DNA from 3 places in the Pseudomonas sp. G2-4 genome. Region 2 is predicted to be linked to each of the others. Evidence: predicted binding sites of a transcription regulator. Region 2 holds the regulator's gene; each other region holds the start of a gene.
The links. Region 2 encodes FliA, which starts transcription of late flagellar genes. Its sites were predicted from a motif close to CTAAAGTTTNNNNNNNNNNNGCCGNTAA; they were not measured.
Positions count from the first base shown of each region.

Region 1: the regulator FliA is predicted to act here: its motif matches at 4,070-4,097, upstream of QNH97_RS00550 (methyl-accepting chemotaxis protein).
Region 3: the regulator FliA is predicted to act here: its motif matches at 6,529-6,556, upstream of QNH97_RS15255 (methyl-accepting chemotaxis protein).

Region 1 covers NZ_CP125957.1:102,265-111,898, reverse strand. The annotation lists gene QNH97_RS00565 (non-ribosomal peptide synthetase) at 1-393, shown strand, start outside; gene QNH97_RS00560 (SRPBCC family protein) at 426-908, shown strand; gene QNH97_RS00550 (methyl-accepting chemotaxis protein) at 2,080-3,960, opposite strand; gene QNH97_RS00545 (sigma-70 family RNA polymerase sigma factor) at 4,239-4,739, shown strand; gene QNH97_RS00540 (FecR domain-containing protein) at 4,744-5,730, shown strand; gene QNH97_RS00535 (TonB-dependent siderophore receptor) at 5,816-8,320, shown strand; gene QNH97_RS00530 (fatty acid desaturase) at 8,512-9,585, opposite strand.
Region 2 covers NZ_CP125957.1:1,736,004-1,745,637, forward strand. The annotation lists gene flhB (flagellar biosynthesis protein FlhB) at 1-363, shown strand, start outside; gene flhA (flagellar biosynthesis protein FlhA) at 679-2,808, shown strand; gene flhF (flagellar biosynthesis GTPase FlhF) at 2,820-4,169, shown strand; gene fleN (flagellar synthesis regulator FleN) at 4,286-5,116, shown strand; gene fliA (RNA polymerase sigma factor FliA) at 5,113-5,856, shown strand; gene QNH97_RS07760 (chemotaxis response regulator CheY) at 6,023-6,394, shown strand; gene QNH97_RS07765 (protein phosphatase CheZ) at 6,413-7,198, shown strand; gene QNH97_RS07770 (chemotaxis protein CheA) at 7,229-9,499, shown strand; gene QNH97_RS07775 (protein-glutamate methylesterase/protein-glutamine glutaminase) at 9,548-9,634, shown strand, end outside.
Region 3 covers NZ_CP125957.1:3,515,885-3,525,518, reverse strand. The annotation lists gene fapE (fibril amyloid subunit FapE) at 1-285, opposite strand, end outside; gene fapD (fibril amyloid maturation endopeptidase FapD) at 347-1,027, opposite strand; gene fapC (amyloid-like fimbrin subunit FapC) at 1,094-2,077, opposite strand; gene fapB (fibril amyloid subunit FapB) at 2,140-2,718, opposite strand; gene fapA (functional amyloid chaperone FapA) at 2,720-3,166, opposite strand; gene QNH97_RS15265 (AAA family ATPase) at 3,495-4,019, opposite strand; gene pnuC (nicotinamide riboside transporter PnuC) at 4,016-4,579, opposite strand; gene QNH97_RS15255 (methyl-accepting chemotaxis protein) at 4,774-6,408, opposite strand; gene QNH97_RS15250 (undecaprenyl-diphosphate phosphatase) at 6,682-7,512, shown strand; gene QNH97_RS15245 (DUF1294 domain-containing protein) at 7,509-7,934, shown strand; gene QNH97_RS15240 (MmcQ/YjbR family DNA-binding protein) at 7,931-8,281, opposite strand; gene QNH97_RS15235 (LysR substrate-binding domain-containing protein) at 8,278-9,186, opposite strand; gene QNH97_RS15230 (FMN-dependent NADH-azoreductase) at 9,316-9,634, shown strand, end outside.

The sequences.
Region 1 (9,634 bases), 1.6 Mb from region 2:
TTCGACTTGATGCCGGTGGATTTCCTGGCCCGCTTCATCGCCTTCCACGCCAGCCGCTACCAGCCGACGCACGCGGTGTTCAACCTGCACAACCCCGAGCCGTTGAGCTGGGACGCCTATGTGGCGTCGTTCCGCGACAGCGGCCGGGAGTTTTCGTTGGTGAGCGTCGCCGACTGGCAACAGCAATTGGGCCGAGTCGATGCCGACAACGCGCTGTTTGGCGTGCTGGGTTTCTACCTCAACGGCTTCGAGGAAGACATCGGCGACATCTCGCTAATCAGCCACGACAACGCCCGCGCCGGTGTCCGGCAGATGGGCGCTTGCTACCCGGAAAAATCCCCGGCCCTGCTGCGCCGTGGCGCCGACTACCTCAAGGCCATCGATTTCATCTGAAGCACCCTCAATTGAAAACAAGGAGCAAGACCATGAGTGCATTTCAACCCGACACCCTGATCAAAAACCCCCACGCCTGCCAGGTCGAAACCTCGGTGGAAGTACCGGCCGACGCGGCGCGTGTCTGGGAAGTGGTGGGCGATTTTGGCGGATTCAACCGTTTTATTCCGGCGCTGGAGCGTATCGAAATGACCGGCGACGGCGTGCGGTCCCTGCGTAAGAAGTTCTTCCGCGACGGCCAGAACCTGGTGGTGGAACAGCTCAACAGCCGTGACGACCAGGCCATGCACATGACCTGGACGCTGATCTACAACACCCTGGGCATCGACAACCTCTGGGCGGCCATGCGCGTCGAGCCCCTGGCGGACAACCGCTGCCGCGCCACCTGGACCATCATCGCCGACCACACCGACGCCCATACGCCGTCGGGATTCAGGGATTTCCTGCAAGGGTTTGCCGATGAGGCGATGGGGAATGTGCAGGGGATGTTCGCCGAAGGCATAACCCTTCCCTGAGGTGGGGGGTAATGTTGTTCACTTAAGGCAATCGACAAACCCCGTGGCGAGGGAGCTTGCTCCCGCTGGGCCGCGAAGCGGCCCCAAAACCTGCCAAATGCGGAGCATCAGACACACCGCACCCGCCGGTTTACGACTGCTTCGCAGCCGAGCGGGAGCAAGCTCCCTCGCCACAGGGATTGGGTTGGCTTGAGGTTCAAGCATTGGGCTGAGCGGCCTGTGCTGCATTGAAGATCGCCATCGCGAGCAAGCTCGCTCCCACATTGAGTTGCAGTGAACCCAAGATCCAGGCTCACCGCCAATCCTCTGTGAGAGCGAGCCTGCTCGCGAAAGCGGTGGGTCTGTTGGCGGTGCTGGTGGCTTTACCGACGCCATCGCGAGCAAGCTCGCTCCCCCATTGAGTTGCAGTGAACCCAAGATCCAGGCTCACCGCCAATCCCCTGTGGGAGCGAGCCTGCTCGCGAAAGCGGTGGGTCTGTTGGCGGTGCTGGTGGCTTTACCGACGCCATCGCGAGCAAGCTCGCTCCCCCATTGAGTTGCAGTGAACCCAAGATCCAGGCTCACCGCCAATCCCCTGTGGGAGCGAGCTTGCTCGCGAAAGCGGTGGGTCTGTTGGCGGTGCTGGTGGCTTTACCGACGCCATCGCGAGCAAGCTCGCTCCCACATTGAGTTGCAGTGAGCCCAAGATCCAGGCTCACCGCCAATCCCCTGTGGGAGCGAGCTTGCTCGCGATGGCGGTGGATCAGTGCCGCTGATGTTGCCTGTGCCGCCGTCATCGCGAGCAAGCTCGCTCCCACATTGAGTTGCAGTGAACTCAAGATCCAGGCTCACCGCCAATCCCCTGTGGGAGCGAGCTTGCTCGCGAAAGCGGTGGGTCTGTTGGCGGTGCTGGTGGCTTTACCGACGCCATCGCGAGCAAGCTCGCTCCCACATTGAGTTGCAGTGAACCCAAGATCCAGGCTCACCGCCAATCCTCTGTGAGAGCGAGCCTGCTCGCGAAAGCGGTGGGTCTGTTGGCGGTGCTGGTGGCTTTACCGACGCCATCGCGAGCAAGCTCGCTCCCACATTGAGTTGCAGTGAACCCAAGATCCAGGCTCACCGCCAATCCCCTGTGGGAGCGAGCTTGCTCGCGATGGCGGTGGCTCAGCTTGCGGTGATGTCAGCTAAGGCCTCAGATCTTGAAGCTGTCCACCAGTTGCTTCAACCGATTGGCCTGTTGCGACAAGGCATCGCAATCCTTCAGGGTTTCATTGAGGTTGGCCACGCTTTGCTGGTTCAACAGGTTGATGTGGCTGACGTCCATGTTCAGGGTTTCCACCACGGCGGTCTGTTCTTCGGTCGCGGCGGCCACCGACTGGTTCATGCCGTCGATTTCGCCGATGCGCTGCGTCACGCTGACCAGCCGCAACCCGGCCTGGTTGGCGACTTCCACGCTTTCTTCACTGGACGCCTGGCTGGCGTTCATCGTGGTCACCGCTTCACGGGAGCCGACCTGCAGCGAGGTGATCATCTTGTGGATTTCTTCCGCCGACTCCTGGGTGCGATGCGCCAGGTTGCGCACTTCATCGGCCACCACCGCAAAACCGCGTCCGGCTTCACCGGCACGGGCCGCTTCGATGGCCGCGTTCAAGGCCAGCAGGTTGGTTTGCTGGGAGATGCCCTTGATCACGTCCAGGATGTGCCCGATGTTATCGGTGCTGGCGTTCAGTGTTTCGATCTGGTTACACGAGAGGCTGATTTTCTGCGACAGCTCGGTCATGGCCTGGATGGTTTTTTCCACTACCTGGCGCCCATCGTCAGCCTGCTCGCTGGCACCGCTGGCGTGTTGTGAAGCGTCGGCGGCGTTGCGGGCGATTTCCTGGGTCGCGGCGCCCAGCTGGTTGATGGCCGCGGCTACGCTGTTGGTGCGGGCGCTCTGTTCATCCGAGCCGACGAGCGAGGCGTTGGACGAAGTCATTACCCGCTGCGACAGGTCATGCACCTGCCGTGTCGCTGAGGATACTTCGGAAATCGAAGCGTGAATCCGCTCCACGAACTGGTTGAACGAGCCACCCAGCACCGCGAACTCATCCTTGCCCTGCACGACCAGGCGCCGGGTCAGGTCGCCTTCGCCCTGGGCGATGTCCTGCATGGCGCGGCCCATGGTGGTCAACGGACGCATCAACACCTGGATCAACATGCTCAGCAGCAACGCAATGGCCGCCACCGCGACAAACATCGCAATCAACGCGGACGTGCGGAACTGGCTCAGCGGTGCGTAGGCTTTGGCCTTATCGATCGACAGACCGATGTACCACTCAGCGTTCGGCAGGCCAGTGACCGGGGTAAACGAAAGAATGCGGTCCTTCCCGTTCAGCTCAACCTCCTGGATGCCTTTGCCGATGCGCACCGGCGTGCCGGGGTAGATGTCCTTGAGGTTCTTCATCACCTGGTCTTTGTCCGGGCTGACGATCACCTGACCGTCGCCGCTGACCAGGAACGCATGGCCGATGCCGCCGAAGTCCACGGAGTTGATGATTTTCACCAAGGTTTCCAGGCTCAGGTCGCCACCCACCACACCGAGCAATTCACCTTTGTGCTTCACCGGCAGCGCGATAGTCACCACCAAGCCGCCGACCGCCGCGAGGTAGGGGGGGGTCAGCATGGTTTTATCGGTGGTAACGGCCTGCTTGTACCAGGGCCGTTGGCGCGGGTCGTAGCCGTCGGGCATTTTTGCGTCAGGACGCTGGGTGAAAACACCGTTGGCCTGGCCCACGTACGTGAACTGGAAATTCGACGTCAGCGCCGGCTGATCGACAAGCCCCGGCAAATCGGCACCGGTGCCCTGATGCGCGATGTTCTGCGCCAGGTTTTCCAGCACCAGTATCCGCCCACTCATCCAGTTCTGGATGCTGCTGGCCGTCAGGTCACCGGATTGCTCGATGGAGGACTCGAGGCTACGGGCGATGGTATTTCGCTGCAAATAATCGTTGTAGAGCGTGAATAGGGCAAAGGCTAGAACCACCACACCCGAGGCGGCCAGAAGGATTTTATGGCTGAACTTTAGATTCATCGACGGACTTCTTATGCAAAGAGTAGGGATGCATTCCAGTTGCAATATTTCATGTGAAAAGCACGAGCAGGCATTCTGCCATGCTCCACTTTGGTGCACGCTTACTATTCTTTCGGCAAGCATCAGGAAAAAATGAGGGTTATATGAAATTGACCGACGAGGGGTAGAAGCACAAAGCGCGGCCACCTTCAGCGGCCGGTGAACGGTGGTTGCAAATTTGCCACCTCCTGATGACAATGCGACCTATTATCATTTGTGATAGCCAGGCCGTCGCGTTCATGTCATCTCCCGAGTTTGCAGTACAGGCGCTCTACAGCCGTCATCACGGCTGGCTCAATACGTGGCTGCGCGACCGTTTGGGCAATGCCGCCGATGCGGCCGACCTGGCCCAGGACACGTTCGTTCGCCTGCTGCAACGTACCGAACGCCTGGAACTCAAGGCGCCACGCGCCTTTCTGCGGACCATCGCCCAAGGCCTGGTGATCGACCATTGGCGTCGAGCAGAAATCGAGCGCGCCTACCTCGAAACCATCGCCCACCTGCCGGAGGCCGAAACCCCCGGCACCGAAGCCCAGGCCCTGATTCTGGAATTGCTGGAGGCCATTGCAAGAATGCTCGAAGGCCTCAAGCCGAAAGTGCGCAGGGCGTTTCTGCTGGCCCAGTGCGAAGACCTGACCTACAAGCAGATTGCCGAACAGATGGGCATTTCGCTGCGCTCGGTGGAACGTTATGTCGCCGATGCGCTGTACCATTGCTATGTGTTGCGCTATGAAAGCTGAACCCATGGATCACTTACAGAGCCGACGTAACGGCCCGCCTCAGCAGGTGGTCCGGCAAGCGATCAACTGGCTGCTGCGCCTGCGCAACCATGCCGCCAACCCCACCCTGCGCCAACAGTGCGACGCCTGGCGCGCCGCCCACCCTGAGCACGAACTGGCCTGGCAACGGGTGCAATCGCTGCATAACGAATTGACCTCGAACCTGCGGGCAGTGCCCGGCGCCCACATCGCCCTCGATACCCTGGAAAACAGCGCCCAGCGCCTCGGCCGGCGTCAAGCCCTCAAGCTCTTGTCCGGCATTGCGCTGATGGGCTCCGCCGCCTGGCTGGGCAAAGATCTGGGCTGGCAGCCGTGGAGCGCCGACTTCGCCACCGCCACGGGTGAACGTCGCGGTTTCCAGCTGCCCGACGGCACACGGCTTGAACTCAACACCGGCAGCGCCGTCGACCTCGACTACACGGCCAGGCAGCGCCTGATCAGCCTGGCCCGCGGTGAAATCATGGTCACTTGCGGCCGCGACCCTGGGCGCCCCCTGTTGGTACAAAGCCGGCACGGCCTGTTCGAAGGTTTGGACGGGCGCTTCGTCGTGCGCCAGGACAGCGACTGCACCCGTTTGAGCGTCACCCGCGGCAGCGTGGCGATCCGTTCCCACCGCAACGACAACGGCGCGCCCATCCAGGTCACTGCCGGGCAAAGCTATGTGATCACCCCATCGACAGCGACACTGGCGCCATCGCTGGACATGGACGCTGGCGCCTGGGCGGACGGGCTGATCGTCACGCGCAACATGCGCCTGGAAGATTTCCTCAACGAAGTAGGACGCTACCGTCCCGGCTATTTGAAATGTGCCGCGTCGATTGCCGATTTGCGCTTGTCGGGCGTGTTCCGCCTGGAGGACACCGACCAGGTATTGGCCGTCCTGCCTCGCATGCTCCCCGTGCAATTGCGCTATCGAACCCGTTGGTGGGTCACGCTGGAACGTGCTGTTTGATTTTTTTTGGCGGGTTTTGCGTGCAAGTCCGGCTAGGACAGTAAGCAACGCTTATTGGCCTTCAGCGACTCCAACGGAACCTACAATGACTGAGCGCGTACTTCTCAAGACCTCCTTCGACGTTTCTTCGGCCCCGGGCCTGTTGCGCCAAGCGATCCATGCCGCGCTGTTTTCCACAGCGCTGGGCATGGGCGCCGTGCCGATGCTCGCTATCGCCGCGCAGGACAGCCTGGCCGCCAGCCGCCAGAGCTACAACATCGCCGCCGGCCCGCTGAGCGATGTGTTGAACCAGTTCGCCCGCCAGGCCGGGATTACCCTGGCAAGCACCCCGGAGCAAACCGGCGGCGTCCAGTCGCCGGGGCTCAAAGGCGAGTACTCGCCAGACCAGGCCCTGAGCCATTTGCTCAGCGGTTCGGGCCTGGTTGCCATCAGCCCGGACGGCAGCAGCTATGTGCTGCAAACCGAGGTCCAGGGCAACACGTTGGCGCTGCCGGCCACCGACATCAAAGGCTTCGCCCTGGGTAACGCCCTGGGCAGCATGGAAGGCTACAACGCCACCCACAGCCAGGTCGCCACCAAGACCAGTACCGCCCTGCGGGAAACCTCGCAAAGCGTGTCCGTGGTCACCCGCGAGCAAATGGACGACCAGGGCGCGCAAACCGTGTCCCAGGCCATGCGCTACACCCCCGGCGTGCTGACCAACCCCTACGGCGCGACCCACCGCTACGACTACGTGGCGATGCGTGGCTTCAACGACGGCTCGGTGGACAACATCTACCTCGACGGCCTCAAGTCCATGGGCGACAGCGGCACCTACAGCTCCATGCAGGTCGATCCGTACTTCCTGGAACGGGTCGACATCCTCAAGGGACCGTCCTCGGTGCTCTATGGCCGCAGTTCCCCGGGTGGCCTGGTGGCACTCACCAGCAAGAAGCCCCAGTACGAGGCCTATCACCAGGTCCAGGCCACCGTCGGCACCCAGGGCCAACGCGGCATGGGCTTCGACTTCACCGGGCCCGTGGACGATGACAAGCGCATCACTTATCGCCTGATCGGCCTGGCGGATACCTCCGACACCCAGTTCGACCACACCGAGGAAAAGCGCTTCGCCCTCGCGCCAACGGTGAACATCGACTTCAGCGAGGACACCTCGCTGACGCTCCAGGCCTACCTGCAGCATGATCCCGATGGCGGCTACCACGGCGGCATGCCAGCCGACGGCGCCTTGCACCCGCGTAACGGGCGGCGGATTTCCGAGCACTTCTTCGAAGGCGAACCCGGCATCGACCGCTATGAGCGTGACCAGCAGTCGTTCGGCTACCAGTTCGAACACCGTTTCAACGATGTCTTTACCGCCCGGCAGAACTTCCGTTACCTGGATTCCGAGGTCAAGAACGATCAGGTCTATGCCTACGACTGGACCACGCCCACCAGCAACGAGCTGAACCGCTACTACACCGGCGCCGAAGAAAAGCTCCATTCGTTCATCGTCGACAACATGCTGCAGGCTGAATTTTTCACCGGCGCGACCAAGCACACCGTGCTGATGGGCGCCGACTACCAGCGGCGTAAAACCGTGGTCGACTGGACCAGCGGCAGCCTGGCCCCAATCAACGCCTTCGACCCGGTCTACGGCAACTCGACCATCAGCTACTTCAGCCCCACCAGCTACCTGCGGCGCCTGGAGCAGACCGGTGTCTACCTGCAAGACCTGATCGAAATGGACAAGTGGCGCTTCTCCCTTGGCCTGCGCCAGGACTGGGTCGAAACCTCGGATGAAAACCGCATCGCTGAATTTGGACGCCCGGAAGGCACCGAGATCAACGACAAACGCACCAAACTCACTGGCCGCGCCGGGGCGCTGTACCTGTTCGACAACGGCCTGGCGCCGTACATCAGCTACTCCGAGTCGTTCAACCCGAACTCCTACGCCGACAGCGCCGGCAACCCGCTGCCGCCCACCGATGGCAAGCAATGGGAGCTGGGCCTGAAGTACCAGCCCCCGGGCACGGATGACCTGTACACGGCCTCGCTGTTTCGCATCGACCAGGAAAACCTGGCGACCAAACTGCCCCAGGACAACTTCTACCGCGCCGTCGGCGCCGTGCGGTCCCAGGGCCTGGAACTGGAAGCCCACCTGCAGTTGACCGAGCAGTTCAAAGTGCTGGGCAGCTATACCTTCACCGATGTCGAATACTCGAAATCGATGATCAGCACCTTGAGCACCGCCACCGACATCATCGAAAACAAAGGCAACTCACCGACCCAGGCGCCGCGTCACATGGCCTCGGTGTGGGCTGACTACAAGTTCGACAGCGGCGCACTCGATGGCCTGCGCCTGGGCGGCGGCGTGCGTTACGTCGGCTACAGCTGGGCCGACGCGGAGAACACCATGAAGGTGCCGTCCTACACGCTGTTCGATGCCTCGGTGGGGTATGACTTGGGCAAGGTCGGCTTGAAAGGCGTCGACGTTCGCCTGAACGCGAACAACCTGACGAACGAAACCTACGTCGCTTCGTGCGCCAGCCTGAGTTTTTGCTACATGGGCGAAGAGCGCAATGTGGCGGCTACGGTGAGTTACCAGTTCTAGTCGCACCCCGTTCCCTGTGGCGAGGGAACTTGCTCCCGCTGGACGCGCAGCGGCCCTGCTTTTTGGGGCTGCAGGCCCCCAGCAGTTCCTCAGGCAGACCGCGCTGCCTGATTTTGCGACTGCTGCGCAGCCGAGCGGGAGCAAGCTCCCTCGCCACAAGGTTGTGTTTTTCATCCATTAAGGGGTGCGCTTCAAACCCGAACCGCATCCCCTTCCTCACGCACCGCCCCCTCCTCGCCCACAAACCGATTCGCCCGCCCGAACGTGCCGAAGTCATTGAACCGCACACCCATCTCCCGCATCACCTTGTGAGCCACCGGCACCGTCAGTTGGCGAATGTAGAACGGCTCCTTCACCACGAAATGATGGACCCCGTGGCTGCTGCCGAAGTTGAAGCAGAACGCCTGCAACGGCCACAACCACCAAGGGTTGAGTACCTGGGTCTGTTGGATGACATTGCCCGGCTCGATGTCGCCGTAGTAGTGCATGTTCGAGCTGATGAAGTGCAGGCAAAAAGTGCGCAATACATTCGGCCCGATGATCACCACCGCCGCGATGTCGATCACGTGCATGACCGACAACGTGGTCGTAGACCAATCCATCGAAGTACCCAGCAGGCCCGCGACGCCGTTGGCCCCATGAAAACCGAGAAACACATACCAGGCGCCCCAATGCAGCAGCGCCAGCGGGAAATAAACCTTCAGGGTGCGCTTGAGGATGCTGCGCTTGTGTGCCCAGGTCTTGGCCCGTAAGAGGCGGATGAACGCCGACATGACGTTGTCGCCGACCATCAGCAACCGCGCCAACCCCCAGGGCTCGCCGTTGGTGATGGCACGCTCTTCCATGTCGGCCTCGCTGCCGGACACCTTGTGATGGTTGAGGTGCAGGTGGCGACGGATCCACGGATTGATGGTGCTCGGTCGCGCGAGCCACACCAGGCCCATCATCAGGTTGTGGGGCAGGCGTTGCTTGCGAAAATACATGCTGTGGATCAGGTCGTGTTCCAGCTCGTGGGTCAGGGACGCGAAAAAAGCGTTGAGCAGCAAGCACGCCCACCCGGCCAGGTGACCATTGATGTAGAGCAGCGCCGAACCGATCATCCCGGCCAGGGCGAACGCCAGGATGCCCGCGCCCAACACATCCTGGTGGCGCAAAATCGGATAGCGCTGGCGCAGTTCATCGCCCCGGGCCAGGACCACCTGGCGAATATGGGCGGATCGCTGTTGTGCATTCAATCGCTCGGGGCTTGCGCAAGTGCCGTGCATGGCTTACATCCTCTGTTAGAGATGTGCACATCCTGCCGGGCGTTGTCCC
Region 2 (9,634 bases):
GCGGCGATTCCCGACGCCGATGTGGTCATTACCAACCCGACTCACTATGCCGTGGCGCTCAAATACGACCCCGACAAAGGCAACGCCCCGGTGTTGCTGGCCAAGGGCAGTGACTTCCTGGCGCTGAAAATCCGTGAAATTGCCGTGGCCAATGGAGTGATGCTGCTCGAATCCCCGGCCCTGGCGCGGTCGATCTACTACTCCACTGAGCTCGACCAGGAAATCCCGGGCGGCCTGTACCTGGCCGTGGCCCAGGTACTGGCCTACGTCTACCAGATCCGCCAACACCGCGCGGGCAAGGGCAAGCGGCCCGATCCGCTCAAGGATTTGCCGATTCCGCCGGATTTGCGGCGCGATTCATGAGTCTGGCTATCGGCAGCAGTTGAATCAGGCGCAAGAACCTGTGGCGAGGGGATTTATCCCCGCTGGCCGCGAAGCGGCCCCAAACCAGACCTACTCAATTCGCCTGGCATACCTGAATATCCCAGATTCAGGGGCCGCTTCGCAGCCCATCGGGGATAAATCCCCTCACCACAGGTTCTGCGTCCGGCGGGACATGATTTTCCCTGTAACGCTCTCCATTCCTGCCCCCGACCAAAGTTGGAAGGCTTCTTGCAACGCCCCGTCTGCGCCCGTTTCGGGCGTCAAAAGTTTGCTTCACAGGCACGGGGAATATTGGTGGATCGCTCTCAGTTACTCAGCACCGCGCGCAGCAACGTAGCAGACCTCAGTCGGGGCAATCTGGGCGTGCCGCTGTTGCTGCTGGTCATGCTCGCCATGATGATGCTGCCAGTGCCGCCGTTCCTGCTGGACGTGTTCTTCACGTTCAACATCGCCCTGTCGATCGTGGTACTGCTGGTGTGCGTCTACGCCCTGCGGCCGTTGGATTTCGCGGTATTCCCGACCATTCTGCTGGTGGCGACGTTGATGCGCCTGGCGTTGAACGTGGCATCGACCCGGGTGGTCATGCTCCACGGCCAGGACGGTCACGCCGCCGCCGGTAAGGTGATCCAGGCTTTTGGCGAGGTAGTGATCGGCGGTAACTACGTGGTCGGTATCGTGGTCTTCGCCATTTTGATGATCATCAACTTCGTCGTGGTGACCAAGGGCGCCGGGCGGATTTCCGAGGTGAGCGCGCGTTTCACCCTCGATGCGATGCCTGGCAAGCAAATGGCGATCGACGCCGACCTCAACGCCGGCCTGATTGACCAGGGCCAGGCCAAGCTGCGTCGCCTGGAAGTGGCCCAGGAAGCCGAGTTCTACGGTTCCATGGACGGTGCCAGCAAATTCGTACGCGGTGACGCCATCGCCGGCCTGCTGATTCTGTTCATCAACCTGATCGGCGGCATGGCCGTCGGTATCTTTCAACACAACATGACCTTCGGCGACGCCGGCAAGGTTTACGCCCTGCTGACTATCGGTGACGGTTTGGTGGCGCAATTGCCATCACTGTTGTTATCCACAGCTGCCGCGATCATGGTGACCCGCGCTTCGGGTTCCGAAGACATGGGCAAGCAGATCGGCCGGCAGATGTTCGCCTCGCCCAAGGCCCTGGCGGTTGCCGCCGGCCTGATGGCGGTGATGGGCCTGGTGCCCGGCATGCCGCACTTTTCCTTCCTGAGCATGGCGGCCCTGGCGGCGGGTGGTGCCTACCTGTTCTGGAAGAAGCAGAACGTGCAGAAGGTCCAGGCCCTGCAAGAGGTCAAGCGCCAGCAGGAACTGCTGCCATCGCCGGCCCGCGCCATGGAAACCAAGGAGCTGGGCTGGGACGACGTGACGCCAATCGACATGATCGGCCTGGAAGTCGGTTACCGCCTGATCCCATTGGTCGACCGTAACCAGGGAGGGCAGTTGCTGGCGCGAATCAAGGGCGTGCGCAAGAAGTTGTCCCAGGATTTGGGTTTCCTGATGCCCACCGTGCATATCCGCGACAACCTCGACCTGGCGCCTAGCGCCTATCGCCTGACGCTGATGGGCGTGATCCTGGCCGAGGCCGAGATCTACCCGGACCGCGAGCTGGCGATCAACCCGGGGCAGGTCTACGGCTCGCTCAACGGCATTACCGCCAAGGATCCGGCTTTTGGCCTGGAAGCGGTGTGGATCGAAATCAGCCAGCGAGCCCAGGCTCAGTCCCTTGGCTACACCGTGGTGGACGCCAGTACCGTCGTGGCGACCCACTTGAACCAGATTCTGTACAAGCACTCCAGCGAGCTGATTGGCCACGAAGAAGTCCAGCAACTCCTGCAAGTACTGGCCAAAGGCTCGCCGAAGCTGGCTGACGAGCTGGTGCCGGGCGTGGTGTCGTTGTCGCAGTTGCTCAAGGTGTTGCAGGCGCTGCTGGCCGAACAGGTGCCCGTACGCGACATTCGCAGCATTGCCGAGGCTATCGCCAACAACGCCTCCAAGAGTCAAGATACCGCCGCCCTGGTGGCTGCGGTTCGGGTCGGCGTATCCCGCGCAATCGTCCAAAGCATTGTAGGCACTGAGTCTGAGCTGCCTGTGATCACTCTGGAACCAAGGTTGGAACAGATATTGCTCAATAGTCTGCAGAAGGCAGGACAAGGCTCGGAAGAGGGTGTTCTGCTGGAGCCAAGCATGGCCGAGAAGCTGCAGCGTTCGCTGATTGATGCAGCCCAGCGGCAGGAGATGCAAGGCCAACCGGTGATCCTGCTGGTGGCCGGACCGATTCGCGCGATGCTCTCGCGATTCGGTCGCCTCGCGGTCCCGGGGCTGCATGTGCTGGCGTACCAGGAAATACCGGACAACAAGCAAGTGACCATCGTTGCGACAGTAGGGCCCAACGGCTGAGGTAGTGGTTTATGCAAGTGAAGCGTTTTTTCGCCGCCGATATGCGTCAGGCCATGAAGCTGGTTCGTGACGAGCTGGGCGCTGAAGCAGCCATCATTGGCAATCGCCGGATCGCTGGCGGTGTCGAGTTGACGGCGGCCCTGGATTACAAATTGTCGGCGCTGGCCCCGCGCGTTCCGAACATGGAACTCGAGGACGAGCTGCGCAAGACCCAATCGCGTATCGCCAGCGCCCAGGCCGAATTGAGCCTGCGCAGCAGCGAAGGCCAGGCCAGCGCGGGCACCAACCGTCAATTGTTCGCCGGTCAGCCGCTGACTGCCGGCCTGCCGTTGACCGCTGCCGAACCGCTGGTCGAGCAGGCCCAGGTCGAGCCGCGTCGTGTGGCACCGGCTCCGGCCGCGCCAAGCGCTGGTATCGATCCACGTGCCCTGGACTCGATGCGCTTTGAACTCAACAGCCTGCGTGAACTGATGGAAGTTCAGCTCGGCTCCCTGGCGTGGAACCAGCTGCAAGGCAGCCGTCCGGCCCAGGCCAACCTGTGGCGTCGCCTGCAACGCATCGGCCTGTCCGGTCCGTTGTCCCGCGACCTGCTGGCGCTGATCAACGGTATCGAAGAGCCTCGCCAGGCCTGGCGCATGTTGCTGGCGCACCTGGCGCGGATGATTGCTACGCCGGAAGTCGAGCCGCTGGAAGAGGGTGGAGTGATTGCGATGGTCGGCCCTGCCGGCATGGGCAAGACCACCACCCTGGCCAAGCTTGCGGCCCGTTATGTACTCAAGTACGGCGCCCAGAGCATTGCCCTGGTGAGCATGGACAGTTTCCGTATCGGCGCACAGGAACAACTCAAGACCCTGGGCCGGATCCTCAATGTGTCGGTGACCCATGTGGACCCGGGCCAGTCCCTGGCCCAGGCGCTGGAACCGTTGCTGCGCAAGCGCGTCGTGCTGATCGATACCGCCGGCCTGCAAGCCAGCGATCCGGCCCTGCGCATGCAGCTCGAAAGCCTGGCTGGGCGCGGCATTCGGTCAAAAAATTATCTCGTGTTGGCAACCACCAGCCAAAAGCAGGTTCTAACCGCCGCATACCACAGCTACAAACGCTGCGGGCTGGCCGGTTGCATCCTGACTAAGCTGGACGAAACGGCAAGCCTGGGCGAGGTGTTGAGCCTGGCGATCGGTCATGAACTACCGGTGGCCTACCTGACCGACGGACCGCGGATCCCGGATGATTTGCATCTGCCGCGCCGTCATCAACTGGTCAGTCGTGCCGTGAGTGTGCAAATGCAGGAAGAACCCAGCGAGGAAGCCATGGCTGACATGTTCGCTGATATCTACCACAGCCCGACCAAGCAGGTCGGCTGAGGTAATCATGAATATTTTTTGTACCTACATCGATGGTCTGCCATGCATTGTTCAGAATGTGAACGCGCAGCCAGTAATGTGGCCTCCGTCTAAGTAAGACAAGGTAAAGAACGAACATGGGCAGCATGCATCCCGTACAGGTGATCGCGGTGACCGGCGGCAAAGGTGGCGTCGGGAAGACTAACGTGTCAGTGAACTTGTCCCTGGCTCTGGCAGAGCTTGGCCGACGGGTCATGCTGCTGGACGCCGACCTGGGGTTGGCGAACGTCGATGTGCTGCTGGGGCTCACACCCAAGCGCACGCTGGCGGACGTCATCGAAGGTCGCTGCGAACTGCGCGACGTGCTGCTGCAGGGGCCGGGCGGTATTCGCATCGTGCCGGCTGCCTCTGGCACCCAGAGCATGGTTCATCTGACCCCGGCCCAGCACGCTGGCCTGATCCAGGCCTTCAGCGACATCGGTGACAACCTCGATGTGCTGGTGATCGATACGGCTGCCGGTATCGGTGACTCGGTCGTCAGTTTCGTCCGCGCCGCCCAGGAAGTGCTGCTGGTGGTCTGCGACGAACCGACGTCTATCACCGACGCCTACGCCCTGATCAAATTATTGAACCGTGACTACGGCATGAACCGCTTCCGCGTCCTGGCCAACATGGCCCAGAGCCCGCAGGAAGGGCGCAATCTGTTCGCTAAGTTGACGAAGGTCACGGATCGTTTCCTGGATGTTGCCCTACAGTACGTCGGCGCAGTGCCCTACGACGAAAGCGTACGCAAGGCCGTCCAGAAGCAACGCGCCGTTTATGAAGCCTTTCCCCGTTCCAAATGTGCGCTGGCGTTCAAGGCTATCGCCCAAAAGGTGGATACCTGGCCACTGCCGGCCAACCCTCGCGGGCATCTGGAATTTTTCGTCGAGCGTCTTGTGCAACAAACAGCAGGGCCCGTGCTATGACTGCCAGCGGTTACAACCATCTCTACAAAAAATCGGCACGGGACGCCCAATACGAACTGATCGAGCGTTATGCGCCCCTGGTCAAGCGTATCGCCTATCACTTGCTGGCGCGGTTGCCGGCCAGTGTTCAGGTCGAGGACTTGATCCAGGCCGGCATGATCGGCCTGCTCGAAGTGTCGAACAAATACGACGCGAGCAAGGGCGCCAGTTTCGAGACGTATGCCGGTATTCGCATCCGTGGGGCGATGCTCGATGAAGTCCGCAAGGGCGATTGGGCGCCGCGTTCGGTGCACCGTAATACCCGTATGGTCAGTGATGCGATTCGCGCTATTGAAGCTAAAACCGGGCGTGACGCTAAAGATCACGAGGTTGCGGCCGAACTCCAATTGAGTCTCGATGATTATTACGGGATTTTGAACGATACCTTGGGCAGTCGCCTGTTCAGTTTCGACGACCTGCTGCAGGACGGCGAACACGAAGGGCTGCACGAGGACGGCGCGAGTGCTCACATGGAGCCATCGCGTGACCTGGAAGATGAACGTTTCCAGAGCGCGCTGGCGGATGCGATTGCCAATTTGCCGGAGCGTGAGCGACTGGTCTTGGCGCTGTACTACGACGAAGAGCTGAACCTCAAGGAAATCGGTGAGGTCCTGGGGGTCAGCGAATCGCGGGTCAGCCAGTTACACAGCCAGTGCGCGGCCCGTTTGCGGGGGCGTTTGGGGGAGTGGCGAGCGCGCTGATTGCAGTGTGGGGACACTGCGAACGGGGCTGGTTTGGCATGCATTGCGCCAGTCTCCATCCGTTGTGCTCCAGACCGTTGTCGAGTGTTGTGCCGGATTGATTGAAATGGCGCGTTCAGGTGCTGGGCGCGTTTAAGACTGCTTGGAGGTCGAATTGGACAAGAACATGAAAATCCTCATCGTTGATGACTTCTCAACGATGCGGCGGATCATAAAAAACCTGTTGCGTGACCTTGGGTTCACCAACACGGTCGAGGCCGACGATGGCACCACTGCCATTCCGGTCCTCAACAGCGGGAGCATCGACTTTCTGGTGACTGACTGGAACATGCCCGGCATGACCGGTATCGACTTGCTGCGCCATGTGCGCGCCGACGAAAAACTCAAGCACCTTCCCGTGCTGATGGTGACTGCCGAAGCCAAGCGCGAGCAGATCATCGAAGCGGCTCAGGCCGGTGTAAACGGCTATGTGGTCAAACCCTTCACGGCCCAGGCGTTGAAAGAGAAGATCGAGAAAATCTTCGAACGCATCGGTTAACCGCGACACGGGGGAGCTATGGATAACGAATCTTCAATGGGCGATTTTGAATCGACCCTGAAAAAACATGCCCGCGAACTGGTCGACAGCCTTGAAAAAGGCCGTTTTGGCGACGCGGTTCAAATGATCCATGAGCTCAACCAGACCCGTGACCGTGGTCTGTATCAGGAAGTGGGCAAGCTCACGCGTGAACTGCACAGCGCGATTGTCAATTTCCAGATCGACCCGCATATGCCGCAGGCCGAGGAAGTCTCGCAGATCACCGACGCCACCGAGCGCCTGGGTTATGTGGTCAAGCTGACCGAGGCCGCAGCCAACCGCACCATGGACCTGGTGGAAAGCGCAACGCCGCTGGTCAATGGTCTGAGCGAGGAAGCCCAGGCCTTGAGCACCGACTGGGGCCGGTTCATGCGTCGCGAAGTCGGCGCTGAAGAGTTTCGCGAGCTGGCCCGTCGGGTCGACGGTTTCCTGACGCGTAGCAGCACCGATAACCGTGCGGTAGCAAGCAATCTCAACGACATTCTGCTGGCTCAGGACTATCAAGACCTGACCGGTCAGGTGATCAAGCGCGTGACCCAATTGGTCACCGAAGTGGAAAGCAATCTGCTCAAACTGGTGTTGATGGCCAGCCAGGTCGACCGCTTTGCAGGCATCGAACACGACCGTGAAGCGATCCTTGCTGAAAAAGATCCACAAAAACATCTCTCGCAGGGTGAAGGTCCGCAGATTCATGCCGATAAAAGAGAAGACGTTATGTCCGGTCAGGACGATGTGGACGATTTGCTGTCCAGCCTTGGATTCTGAGTTTTAGCCCTGTTTTAGGAGCAGCCATTAATGAGCTTCGGCGCCGATGAAGAGATCCTTCAGGATTTCCTGGTTGAGGCCGGCGAGATTCTAGAGCAACTGTCTGAGCAACTGGTCGAGCTGGAAAGCCGACCGGATGATGCAGACTTGCTCAATGCAATTTTTCGCGGTTTCCACACTGTAAAAGGAGGCGCCGGCTTCCTCCAGCTCAATGAGCTGGTGGAGTGCTGCCACATTGCCGAGAACGTGTTCGACATCCTGCGCAAGGGTGAACGCCGCGTTGATTCGGAACTGATGGATGTGGTGCTTGAAGCACTGGATGCGGTCAACAGCATGTTCACCGAAGTGCGCGAGCGCTCGCCGATCACCGCTGCCACCCCTGAGTTGCTCGCCGCGCTGGCACGCCTGGCGGAGCCGCAATCGGCTGACGAAGCCGCTCCGGTTGCCGAGGCGGCCGTTGAAGAACCGGTCGCCGAGGAATCGGGCGACATCACCGATAACGAATTTGAACAGTTGCTGGACTCGTTGAACGCCGTCAAGGCCCAAGCCGAGGCCCCTGCTGCGCCGGTAGCCCCTGCTGCTCCGGCCGCCAGTGCGACTGCCGCCGGCAGTGATGAAATCACCGACGACGAGTTCGAGTCGTTGCTCGATCAGTTGCATGGCAAAGGCCAGTTCGCTCCAGATGCAGTCGTTCCAGCGGCGGCCCCGGCCGCCCCGAAAGCGGCGGGCGACAACTCCGACATCACCGACGACGAATTCGAAGCCTTGCTCGATCAGTTGCACGGCAAGGGCACGTTTGCCGTTGACGCGCTGGATTCGGCCATCGCTTCCGCGCCAAAGCCGGCCAAGCCGGCTGCCGCCGCGGCTGGCAGCGACCTGATCAGCGACCACGAATTCGAATCGCTGCTCGATGAACTGCACGGCAAAGGCAAGTTCACTGAAGTCGGTACGGCTGCCGCAGCACCTGCCGCTGCCGCGTCGGTGGCCAAGGCTGCGCCAAAGCCGGCTGCCAAAGCTCCCGAGCCCAAGGCTGAGACACCCAAGGCCGAAACCCCCAAGCCTGCCCCGGCTGCTGCTCCTGCAGCCGCCCGTGCTCCTGCGGCGGCGCCAGCGGAAAAACCGGCCAGCGAAGCCGAGACCACGGTTCGGGTCGACACTGCACGCCTGGACGAGATCATGAACATGGTCGGCGAACTGGTGCTGGTGCGTAACCGCCTGGTGCGCCTGGGCCTCAACAGCCAGGACGAAGCCATGTCCAAGGCCGTGTCGAACCTCGACGTGGTCACGGCCGATCTGCAGACGGCGGTCATGAAGACCCGGATGCAGCCAATCAAGAAAGTCTTCGGGCGTTTCCCACGCCTGGTTCGTGACCTGGCTCGCCAGCTCAAGAAAGAAATCAACCTGGAACTGGTGGGTGAAGAAACCGACCTGGACAAGAACCTTGTCGAGGCCCTGGCTGACCCACTGGTCCACTTGGTGCGCAACGCGGTCGACCACGGCATCGAATCGCCGGAAGAGCGTGAAGCGTCGGGCAAGGTTCGTAGCGGTAAGGTGATCCTGGCTGCCGAGCAGGAGGGCGACCACATCCTGCTGTCGATCTCCGACGACGGTAAAGGCATGGACCCGAACGTGCTGCGTTCCATCGCGGTGAAACGCGGTGTGATGGACAAGGATGCCGCCGACCGCCTGAGCGACACCGAGTGCTACAACCTGATCTTCGCCCCGGGCTTCTCGACCAAGACCGAGATTTCCGACGTATCGGGCCGTGGCGTGGGCATGGACGTGGTGAAAACCAAGATTTCCCAGCTCAACGGTTCGATCAACATTTACTCGACCAAGGGCCAGGGCTCGAAGATCGTCATCAAGGTCCCGCTGACCCTGGCGATCATGCCGACCCTGATGGTGATGCTGGGCAACCAGGCGTTCGCCTTCCCGCTGGTCAACGTCAACGAAATCTTCCACCTCGACCTGTCGCGCACCAACGTGGTGGACGGCCAGGAAGTGGTGATCGTTCGGGACAAGGCACTTCCGCTGTTCTACCTCAAGCGCTGGCTGGTCAGCTCTGCGGCTCATGTGGAGCAGGGCGAAGGCCACGTGGTGATCCTTTCGGTGGGCACCCAGCGGATCGGCTTCGTGGTCGACCAGTTGGTGGGCCAGGAAGAAGTGGTCATCAAGCCGTTGGGCAAGATGCTCCAGGGCACCCCGGGCATGTCCGGCGCCACCATCACCGGCGACGGTCGCATCGCGTTGATTCTCGATGTGCCAAGCATGCTCAAGCGTTACGCCGCTCGGCGTATTTGATTCTGGAGGGGCGTGGCCCAGCGCCGCGCCTCGTCTAACGGAGTGTTTATGGTAGTTAAAGTCCTGGTGGTGGACGATTCGGGTTTTTTCCGCCGCCGTGTCTCGGAAATTCTTTCGGCGGACACGAGTATTCAA
Region 3 (9,634 bases), 1.8 Mb from region 2:
GCTGCCGTTGCCGGTCTGCTTGATGGTCGAGACGTAGAACTCGGGTTTGACGGTGGCAGCCTGGATCTGCATGGAACTGCTCGCGCCGATCAGGTCGCCGCTGGCGTTGCGCCAGGTGCTGCTCATGACGATGCCGAAGCTGATGACTCGGCCGGGCATGACATAACGACCACGCAGCTCGGCGAGCTCCTGGTCCTTGACTTCGATGGGTTTGAATCCGGCATGGGCATAGCCCGAGACGGTCGCAGCCAGGCAGGCGAGCGACAGCCAGTGTGAAGTTTTCATGTGTTGCTCCCGGAGCGTCCTGCCCCTTGTGGTACTTATTGTTGTTGGCAGTGGTCGGCGATTAAAAGAAGTCGCTCTGTATGAAGCCGAAATCCATCAGTTCTGCATCCTTGACCGGGTTGAAGCCGTCCAGCTTGTTACGCGCTGTCAGCGGTTGTGGAGGGCTGCGCAATGCGTTGGTTTTGTCATAGCCCGGGCCGACGATGGCAAAGACGATGCCGTTCCAGCCTTTGACGAAATCCTCGTGGGAGTAACGTTTGTGACCTAGCACCGGGTCGCCGATGTAGACCCATTGCTTGTCGGCTCGCTGCAACACCACGAAGTGCTTGTAGCCGCGTATTTCCATCAGGACCACCACCGGAATAGTCACCGCCTCGAGTTTCTCAGGCGGTATCCGGTAGCCCCGGGCGCGCATGCCGATGGTTTCCACGTAGCGTTTCATGTCCAGCATGGAAAACCCTTGGGTGCGAACCAGGTTCTGGTCGGCATTGACCAACATGCCCTTGATGACCTGTTCTTCATCGACGTCCAGCCAATAGGCCTGGCGCAGCACCGTGGCCAGCGCGGCGGCACCGCAACTGAAATCGGTTTTCTGTTCGACGATGTCGCTGAACTTGCGCTCGCGTACGCTTTGCACCGGTTTGTAGACCAGCATGCCGCCAGGCAGGGCGGCGACTGGCATCTGCGCGGCTTCAGCTACGCAGGCCATGCAGAGCAGCAGGGAAAGGGCAATCGTATGCATGATCGATACGCCTTGAGGGAACCCTGGAAAAAAAGCCCCGTTTCCGGGGCTTCGTTTCATGCGCGCTTACATGCAGGCTTTGCAGCCGGCTGCAATGGACAGCGAGTTGCTTTGCTGGTTGCCCACGCCTGCCGACACGTTGGCGCCGCCGTTGCCGGAGAAGCCGTTCATGGAGTTGGTCATGGTTGCGTTGTTGATCACAGGGTTTTTCCAACCGTCGCGGGTCAGCACTTGCTGGGTGTTGCTGCCGGCCAGTTCGAAAGTACCCACGGCGGAGAACTTGAACTTGTCGTCATCGTGACCGCCGCCGTAGCCGCCTTTGTTGCCCCAGCCACCGTGGTCGTCGTCTTCGACGGTGCCGGTACCCTTGGCCTTGAAGGTGCCAGAAGCGGCGTAGGTGCTGGTGAGGGTGTCGGTTTTGTAGGTCCGCACGCCTTTGTTGTCAACGACAAGGCCGGTGGAGGACTGGTCGGCTGCGGCAGAGGCTTGTGCGACACGGCCGCCCGATACAGCAATGGCCAGGTTGTTTTTCTGTTGGTTGAAGTTGCCGGCGGTCACGTTGATGCCGATGTTGCCGGAGCCATCGTTGCCCGCATTGCTCATCGAAGCGTTGTTTTGAGTCGAGTTGTTTTTGACGTAGTTGTTGTTATTGACTTGCGTGGCGCTGGACATGGCGACAGCCGAGCCGAAGATGAAGCTTTCATCAGCCGTGGCCAGGGCTGCGGCGTTGTCTTGCTGGTTGCCATCGCCGCCCGCGATGTTGGCACCCATGTTGCCGTTGCTGCCATTGAGTGAGTCAGTGGCTTCAGCGGTGTTTCGGGTGGCCTGGTTGGTCACTACGTTGCCGTCGCTGTTCTGCTCGTCCAGCACCGTGGCCCCGGCGCCGGCACTGATTGACAACAGTTGGTCCAGGGTTGGCCCTTGCTGATGGCCATTGCCATGGCCGTTGCCATGACCATTGTTGTTACCGTTTCCTCCAGCCTGTGCAGCCATTGCCATGACAGCGGCGAGAGCAAAAACCAATGGTTTGAGTGCCATTGTAGGTTTCATGGTGTTTCTCCTTGCGTGTCGTTGGTTAAGTGTCAGTACTTTCTTATGCTTGCTGTGTCGGGTCAGTCAGCGACCCGGATGCTCAGGGTGTTGGCCATTCGGTTCCCCACCCCGGCACTCTGGTTCACCTGGATGACCCCTCGGCTGCCGGTGAAGGCCTGGTCGCTGGTGACGACCTGGCGACTGCCGGTTGGGGTGCCAGTTGCTCCTGAGCTTGGTAGCAACGCCACGTTCTGTTGAGAAAGGGCGCTGTCGTCAATGCTCTGCGGATGGGCGCTGATGCCCACTCGCATGACATTGGCCATCTGGTTATTGGCCCCGGCGGACTGGTTGACGCCCAGTACTCCGTTGCCGTTGGTGAAGGTGTTGCCGCCAATACGAGCGGTTGCGTTCATGGACGGGTTGGCCTGCGTGTCAAGGCGTTGGTGCACGCGGGTGGTGACCTGTGCGTGGGTACCGATGGCGATGGCCCGGGTATTGGTCTGCTGGGTCTGGTCGCCAGCCGCCTGGTTGACGTTGAAGTTGCCGGTGTAGTGGCTGCCGGAATCCTGCAGGTCAGCGCTATTGATCACCGCCACGCCTTGATCGGCGAGCGCAATGGAAGAGCCGAGCAGGGCGAGTAGCAACAGGGAGAGCTGCATGTCATTGCCCTCCCGCCAGCCGACCCAGCGGGGCCAGGCCGGAACTCAGCGAACGGTTGATGGTGCCGGAGATCGCGCCACCGCTGCCGCCACCGTGACCGGCGTTCATGCCCGGCATGCCGTTGGGGTTGGTGACGACATTCAGGCCCTGCACGCCTGTGTTCGGGTTGAAGGTGTTGCGGATCGACGAGCCACTGGCGACGCTGGCGAATTCGCCGTCACTCAGTTCGGTGCTGGTGGTCGCTTGATTGATTCGATCGGATGGGTTGGCGCTGACGGTAGTCGGGTAGGGGTCTTTGCCGCCATTACGACCGATGTGAATGGGTTGCACGTCACGGTTGAGCACAATGACGCCGTTGCCCTCGGCCTGTGCTGGCAGGCTGAACGTTGCGCTGGCAGCGCAGCCGATCAACAGCAGACAAGTCAAACTTCTCTCGAAAGTCCCCACGGCATCGATTCCTTCTTCGGTGGGCTGGCCCTGGTCCAGCGTTGCGATGAGAGGCAGAGCAGGTGTTGTGCCGGGTTTTTAAACACTTTTAGAATCAATGGCTTGTGGTTTTTTAGTGCGCCAGCGATGCGGATCTGTTTCATCCGTGAGACGGGGCTCGCTACAGCTAATGGCCGTGCGCTATCGCTTGGCTGGGGAACAAGGCCTGCAAGAAGGGTGTTTCAGTAAGTTAACAACAGTGATGACAATCCCGTTGATGCGCTCTGGGGCCGGGTTTGACGCGGTTAAGCTGTATCAGGAGTGAAACAGCACAGCCGGTGGGAGAGGGTCAGGACTGGAGCAGGCGGGTTACGGTTGCAAACACCTGCTCTCGCCGTTGCGCCCAATTACCTTCAATCACCTGGTGGGGTTGCTGATGGCGGACCAGCCAGTTCTTGAGCGCTTCGAAAAACTTCATTCGCTCCTCCAGCGCAGGCTGGCAACGCAGGCCGTCACCGGTCCATTCCACCTGTTCAGGACTCAGCAGCAGGTGCACGTCGTAATGGCGCGCCAGTAAGGCCGGTTCGAGCCAGGTTGGGCAGTCGCCAAACAGGGTCTGGCTCCAGAGGAGATTGCTCAGTAGATGAGTATCGAGGACCAGCAACGCCGGTTGACGGGCACGGGCGGCGTCCTCCCAGGCCAATTGGCCGGTGGCGATGTCGGTGATGTCATCCAGGCAGGTATCACGCTGGGTCTGCTCCATGAAGTGGCGAACGTATTCGTCCACCCGCAAACCGCCAAAATGCGCCTGCAGTTGCGCCGCCAGCCAGCTTTTGCCGCTGGATTCCGGGCCGGTCAGCACGACCACTTTCATGCGCGCAGGGCCGGGTCGGCACGCCATTCGCGCCAACCTTGCACTGCCAACAGGGTAAACAGGGCATAGAGCGCGGCGGTCAGGTGCAGGCCTTTGTAGATGAACAGCCCAACGAAGATGATGTCCAGGGCGATCCACAGTGGCCAGCATTGCACACGTTTCTGCGCCATCCACCACTGAGCCACGAGGCTGAAACCGGTGAGCGCGGCGTCGAGCCAGGGCTGGGCGGCGTCGGTCCAGTGCGCCATGGCAGCGCCCAGCAGCAAGCTGCCCGCGGCTCCGATGGCCAGGCCGAGCAGCACCGATGGCCCGCCCAGGCGCGTCACCTGGCGTCCCTCGTGATGCTGTCCGGCGCGGGTCCATTGCCACCAGCCATAGAGTTGCAGCACGGCATAGATCACCTGCAGCAACATGTCCGAGTACAACTTCACCTCGAAGAAAATCCAGCTGTACAGGAGCACCATGACCAGGCCGATGGGCCAGCACCAGGGGTTCTGCTTGACGGTCAACCAGACAGCAATCACGCCGAGGGCTGCGGCAAACAGTTCAAGCCCGGACATGGCGGTTCCTTGGGGAAGTAAAAGAGGGCGGGGATTGTAAACGTTATGGCGTGGGCAGCTCCAACATCAATGCTGAATGTGCCGTGGCGAGGGAGCTTGCTCCCGCTGGGCTGCGTAGCGGCCCCTTTTTTGTGAGTGCTTCGCACTCAAGCGGGAGCAGCTCCCTCGCCATAATGAATCACAACAGTTCCCACTTAGACGCGAAACTGCTTGAGCAGCCCGTTCAACTCTTCGCTCAGCGCCTTGAGGCGTGTGCTCGCCAGGCTGGACTGTTCGGCCGCCACGGCGGTGCTGTGGGACAGGCCCGCCGCCTGGGTGACGTTCTGGTTGATGTCTTCCACCACATGGGCTTGTTGCAGGGTGGCGCTGGCGATGGACGCGTTCAGGCTGTTGAGGTTACGCAGGGCCTGGCCGATAGCGCTGAGGCTGGCACCCGCGAGGCCGGCCTGTTCGATGGTCAACTGCGAGGCGCGGCTGCTGTCGCTGATGACTTTCACCGCGGCTTCGGAATGGTTCTGCAGGCGTTCGATCATCGCCTGGATTTCGGCGGTGGATTTTTGCGTGCGCTGGGCCAGCAGCCGCACTTCATCGGCCACTACCGCAAAGCCCCGGCCTTGCTCACCGGCGCGAGCGGCTTCGATGGCGGCGTTGAGGGCCAACAGATTGGTCTGCTCGGCAATGGAGCGGATCACCTCCAGCACACTGCCGATCTGGGTGCTTTCGCTCGCCAGGGTGCGGATCACTTCCACGGCCTGGTCAATGGTCTGGGAGAGGCGGTCGATCTGTTGCAAGCTGCCGTCGATATTGACCTGGCCTTGCTGGGCCTGGGATTCGGCGTCACGCATCTCACTGGCGGCGTGTTCGGCGTTTTTCGCCACATCCTGCACGCCATAGGTCACTTCGTTGATCGCGGTGGCCACCAGTTCCATTTGCTGTGACTGCTGCTGGCTGCGCTCCTGGGCCTGGGCGGCGTCGTTGCCCATCTCGTTGGAGGATTGCCCCAGCGCGCCGGCCGAGGCTTGCAACTGCGTCACCACTTGGCGCAACTTGGCGGTAAAGGCGTTGAAATGCCGCGCCAGTTGAGTCACCTCGTCCTGGCCGTGGGTGTCGAGGGTCCGGGTCAGGTCGCTTTCGCCGCTGGCGATGTTGGCCATGGCGTTGACCGTTTCCTGCAGGGGGCGAACGATGCTACGCACGATCAGGGTCAATAACAGTGCCATGACCAGGGTAATCACCAGTCCGATCACCGAGGCCTTGATCACTTGAGACTGGAATTCAATCTGAACGTCATCCACGTACACGCCCGAGCCGATGATCCAGCCCCAGGGTTCGAACAGTTGGACGTAGGAGGTTTTTTCCACCGGCGCCTCGGCGCCCGGCTTCGGCCAGAGGTAATTAACCATGCCGGCACCCTTGGCCTTGGCAATGGCGACCATCTCGTTGAACAGCGCAAAGCCGTTTGGGTCGCGAATGGCCGAGAGGTTTTGGCCTTCGAGTTTCGGATTGGTCGGGTGCATGACCATGACCGGGGTCAGGTCGTTGATCCAGAAATAGTCGCTCTGGTTATAGCGAAGGCCACGCACGGCACTGAGGGCCTGCTTTTGTGCAGCATCGCGGGTCAGGGTCCCGGCAGTTTCCAGGCCATGGTAGTAGGTCAGTACGCCATTGGCGGTCTGCACCACATGCTGGGTTTTTTGCACCTTGGCTTGATAAAGGTCGGTATGGATCTGTTTAAGCATAAAAGCGCCTAACGTGAACAACATCACGATGGCCACGACCAAGATGAGCCACAAGCGTCGACTGATCGACACACTGCGCAAGCTATTCATACGCTGTCACTCCGGTTTTTTATTCTTGTCATAACGACGGCCGGCACTGTAGCGCCCGGCAGTTATCCGTAATTGACCTGAGTCATAACGCGGCAGCGTTATCAGGGCTTGTCTGATAGGATTTCGGCCCCGCAGCGCAAAACCTGAGCCCTAGTTGATTTTTCATTGGTTTTTTTCGCGCGGTCGCAGTTATCTTGCACCCGCTGCGCGTACCTGCACGACACTTGAATATTAAATGAGACCTGCACAAACAAGGTCTTTTTTGGGGGATGAATGGATTTGTGGACCGCCTTTTCGGCACTGATTCTTGGCGTGGTAGAAGGTTTGACGGAGTTCCTGCCGATTTCCAGCACGGGGCACCAGATCATTGTCGCTGACTTGCTCGAGTTTGGCGGCGAGCGTTCGATGGCGTTCAACATTATCATCCAGCTGGGTGCGATCCTGGCCGTGGTCTGGGAGTTTCGGCGCAAAATCTTCGACGTGGTACTGGGCCTGCCGACTCAACCCAGCGCCCGTCGGTTTACCGCCAACCTGCTGATCGCCTTCCTGCCGGCCGTGGTGTTGGGCGTACTGTTTGCCGACCTGATCCACCAATACCTGTTCAATCCGATCACCGTGGCCGCGGCGCTGGTGGTGGGTGGCTTGGTCATGCTCTGGGCGGAGAAGCGCCAGCACCAGGTGCACGCCGAAACAGTGGACGAGATCACTTGGAAGGATTCGCTGAAAGTCGGTCTGGCCCAGTGCATTGCGATGATCCCCGGCACTTCCCGTTCAGGCGCGACCATTATTGGCGGGTTGTTGTTCGGGCTGTCGCGCAAGACCGCGACCGAGTTCTCGTTCTTCCTGGCGATGCCGACCATGGTCGGGGCGGCCGTCTACTCCGGCTATAAGTACCGGGAGCTATTCGTTCCGGCGGACTTCCCGGTGTTCGCCATCGGTTTCGTCACCGCGTTCATTTTCGCCATGATTGCGGTCAAAGGCCTGCTGCGATTCATCGCCAGCCACAGCTATGCGGTGTTCGCCTGGTACCGGATCGCTTTCGGCCTGCTGATTCTGGCCACCTGGCAGTTCGGTTGGGTGGACTGGACGGCTGCCAAGCCATGACCGATCCGGGCGCCCGCAAACACGCCGCGCGCAACGCCAATGGGGCCGTGCAGAATCTGCGACTCAAGCTGATCGTGTTTGCGCTGCTGTGTGCCTTGCCGCTGTTCGGGTCGATTTTGCTCGGCGTGCGAGCGGTGTCCTGGGTGCCGATGACAGCCTATGGGCTCGTCAGTCTGGTGGCGTTTCTGCTGTACTGGAGCGACAAGCGTAAGGCCCGTGCCGACGTCTGGCGCATTCCAGAGAACGTGTTGCATGCCGTGGCGCTGGCGGGTGGTTGGCCGGGGGCACTGCTGGCCCAGCAGCTGTTTCGCCACAAGACCCGCAAAGTGTCGTTCCAGGTGGTGTTCTGGTTCATCGTGCTGCTGCACCAAGTGTTCTGGATTGACCAGCTGTTCCTGGGGCGTCTGCTGACTTTGTTCTAGAGCAGCAACCCGATCTGCACGCGCTTGGGCAATTTGCTGACCACCAATTGGTGAGAGCGTTGCAGCAGGCCACGCAGTTCTTCGGCACCCAGCGGGTAGGGCACCTCCATGATGATCCACTGGGCCCGTGCCAGATAAGGCGCCGGATGAATACCCGGGCGGTCGCAATGACCGAGGAACAAGTCCTTGTCGACCTTGAACGCCAACGAATCCCCGCGCAGGCCTTGGAGGGCGAACATCTTGTTCCCGGCGACGGAGAACACCCGCACGCCGCCCCATTTGTAGTCTTCCCGGGCGCCGGGCAAACTCAGGCAAAACCGCGCGACATCCTCTTCGCTCAAACTCATAGCTTTCTATCTCCACAGCTCTCAAACGCTTCCACCAGATGGTCGATCCATGCGCGCACCGCCGGCAGCATGCCGCGACGATGCGGGTAGACCGCCTGCAGCCAACCATCGGGCAGCGACCATCCGGGCAATAATTCCACCAGTGTGCCGTCCTGCAATTCCTGCTCGCAATACATGCCGGGTAATAAGGTAAAACCCAGGCCAGCGAGGACACAGGCTTGACGCACGACGAAGTCATCGATGCCCAGGCGTGCTTCAAGGGCCAGTTCGACACGTTGTCCATCGGTATTGAGCAGGCGCAGGTGTACCAGGCGATCAGCCTCCAGCGCTCCTAGCACGGGCAGTTGCTTGAGATCTTCTGGGGTTTCGATCCGCCGTCCTTCGATGAGTGCCGGGCTGGCGACCACGATCAGGCGCGCCTGGCGCAAGCGCCGGGTCAGTAGCAACGGGTCTTCGTCGCCCACATCGCGCACGCGCAAGGCGACATCGATGCCTTCACTTACCAAGTCCACGCGGCGATTCACCAGGATCATTTCCAGTTGTACCTGGGGGTATTTGGCCAGGAAGGCGCTGATCGCTACCGGCAGAACCTGATGGGCCAACCCCACGGGGCTCGATACCCGCAGGCGCCCGCGGGGCTCGCTGGACATGCTCGCCACCGCCTCGTCGGCCATTTCGGCCTCCAGCAGCATGGCTTGGCAATGGCGCAGATACCGCTCGCCGACAGCCGTCAGTTTCAACTGGCGGGTGGTGCGCTGCAGGAGGCGGGCACCGAGGCGTGCTTCCAGCTCGGCGATACGCCGGGAAAGCCGCGACTTGGGGATGCCCAGCAGGCGCCCGGCGGCGGCGAATCCACCGGATTCGACGACTTTGGCGAAATAGTAGAGATCGTTGAGGTCTTGCATGCCGGGCTCGATTGTCCTGTCAGTGGAACGAACTATCGCATTTTTGCCGTCTTATCGACTATTGGTTTCATCGATAGGATTGTCCGCAATTGATCGCCAGGTCGCGATCCTCACTTGGAGAGCACACATATGAAACTTTTACACATCGATTCGAGCATCCTTGGCGACAATTCCGCTTCTCGCCAATTGAGCCGTGAAGTGGTCCAGGCCTGGCAAGCCGCCGAGGCGGACGTGGTCGTAACCTACCGTGACCTGGCCGCCGACGCCATCAGCCACTTTTCCGCCCAGACCCTGGTCGCCGCCGGGACCAGCGCTGAACTGCGCGACGCCGCCCAACAACACGAGGCTGAGCTCAGCACGACCACGATGGCCGAATTCCTGGCAGCAGACGCCGTGGTCATCGCCGCGCCCATGTACAACTTCACCATTCCGACCCAGCTCAAGGCCT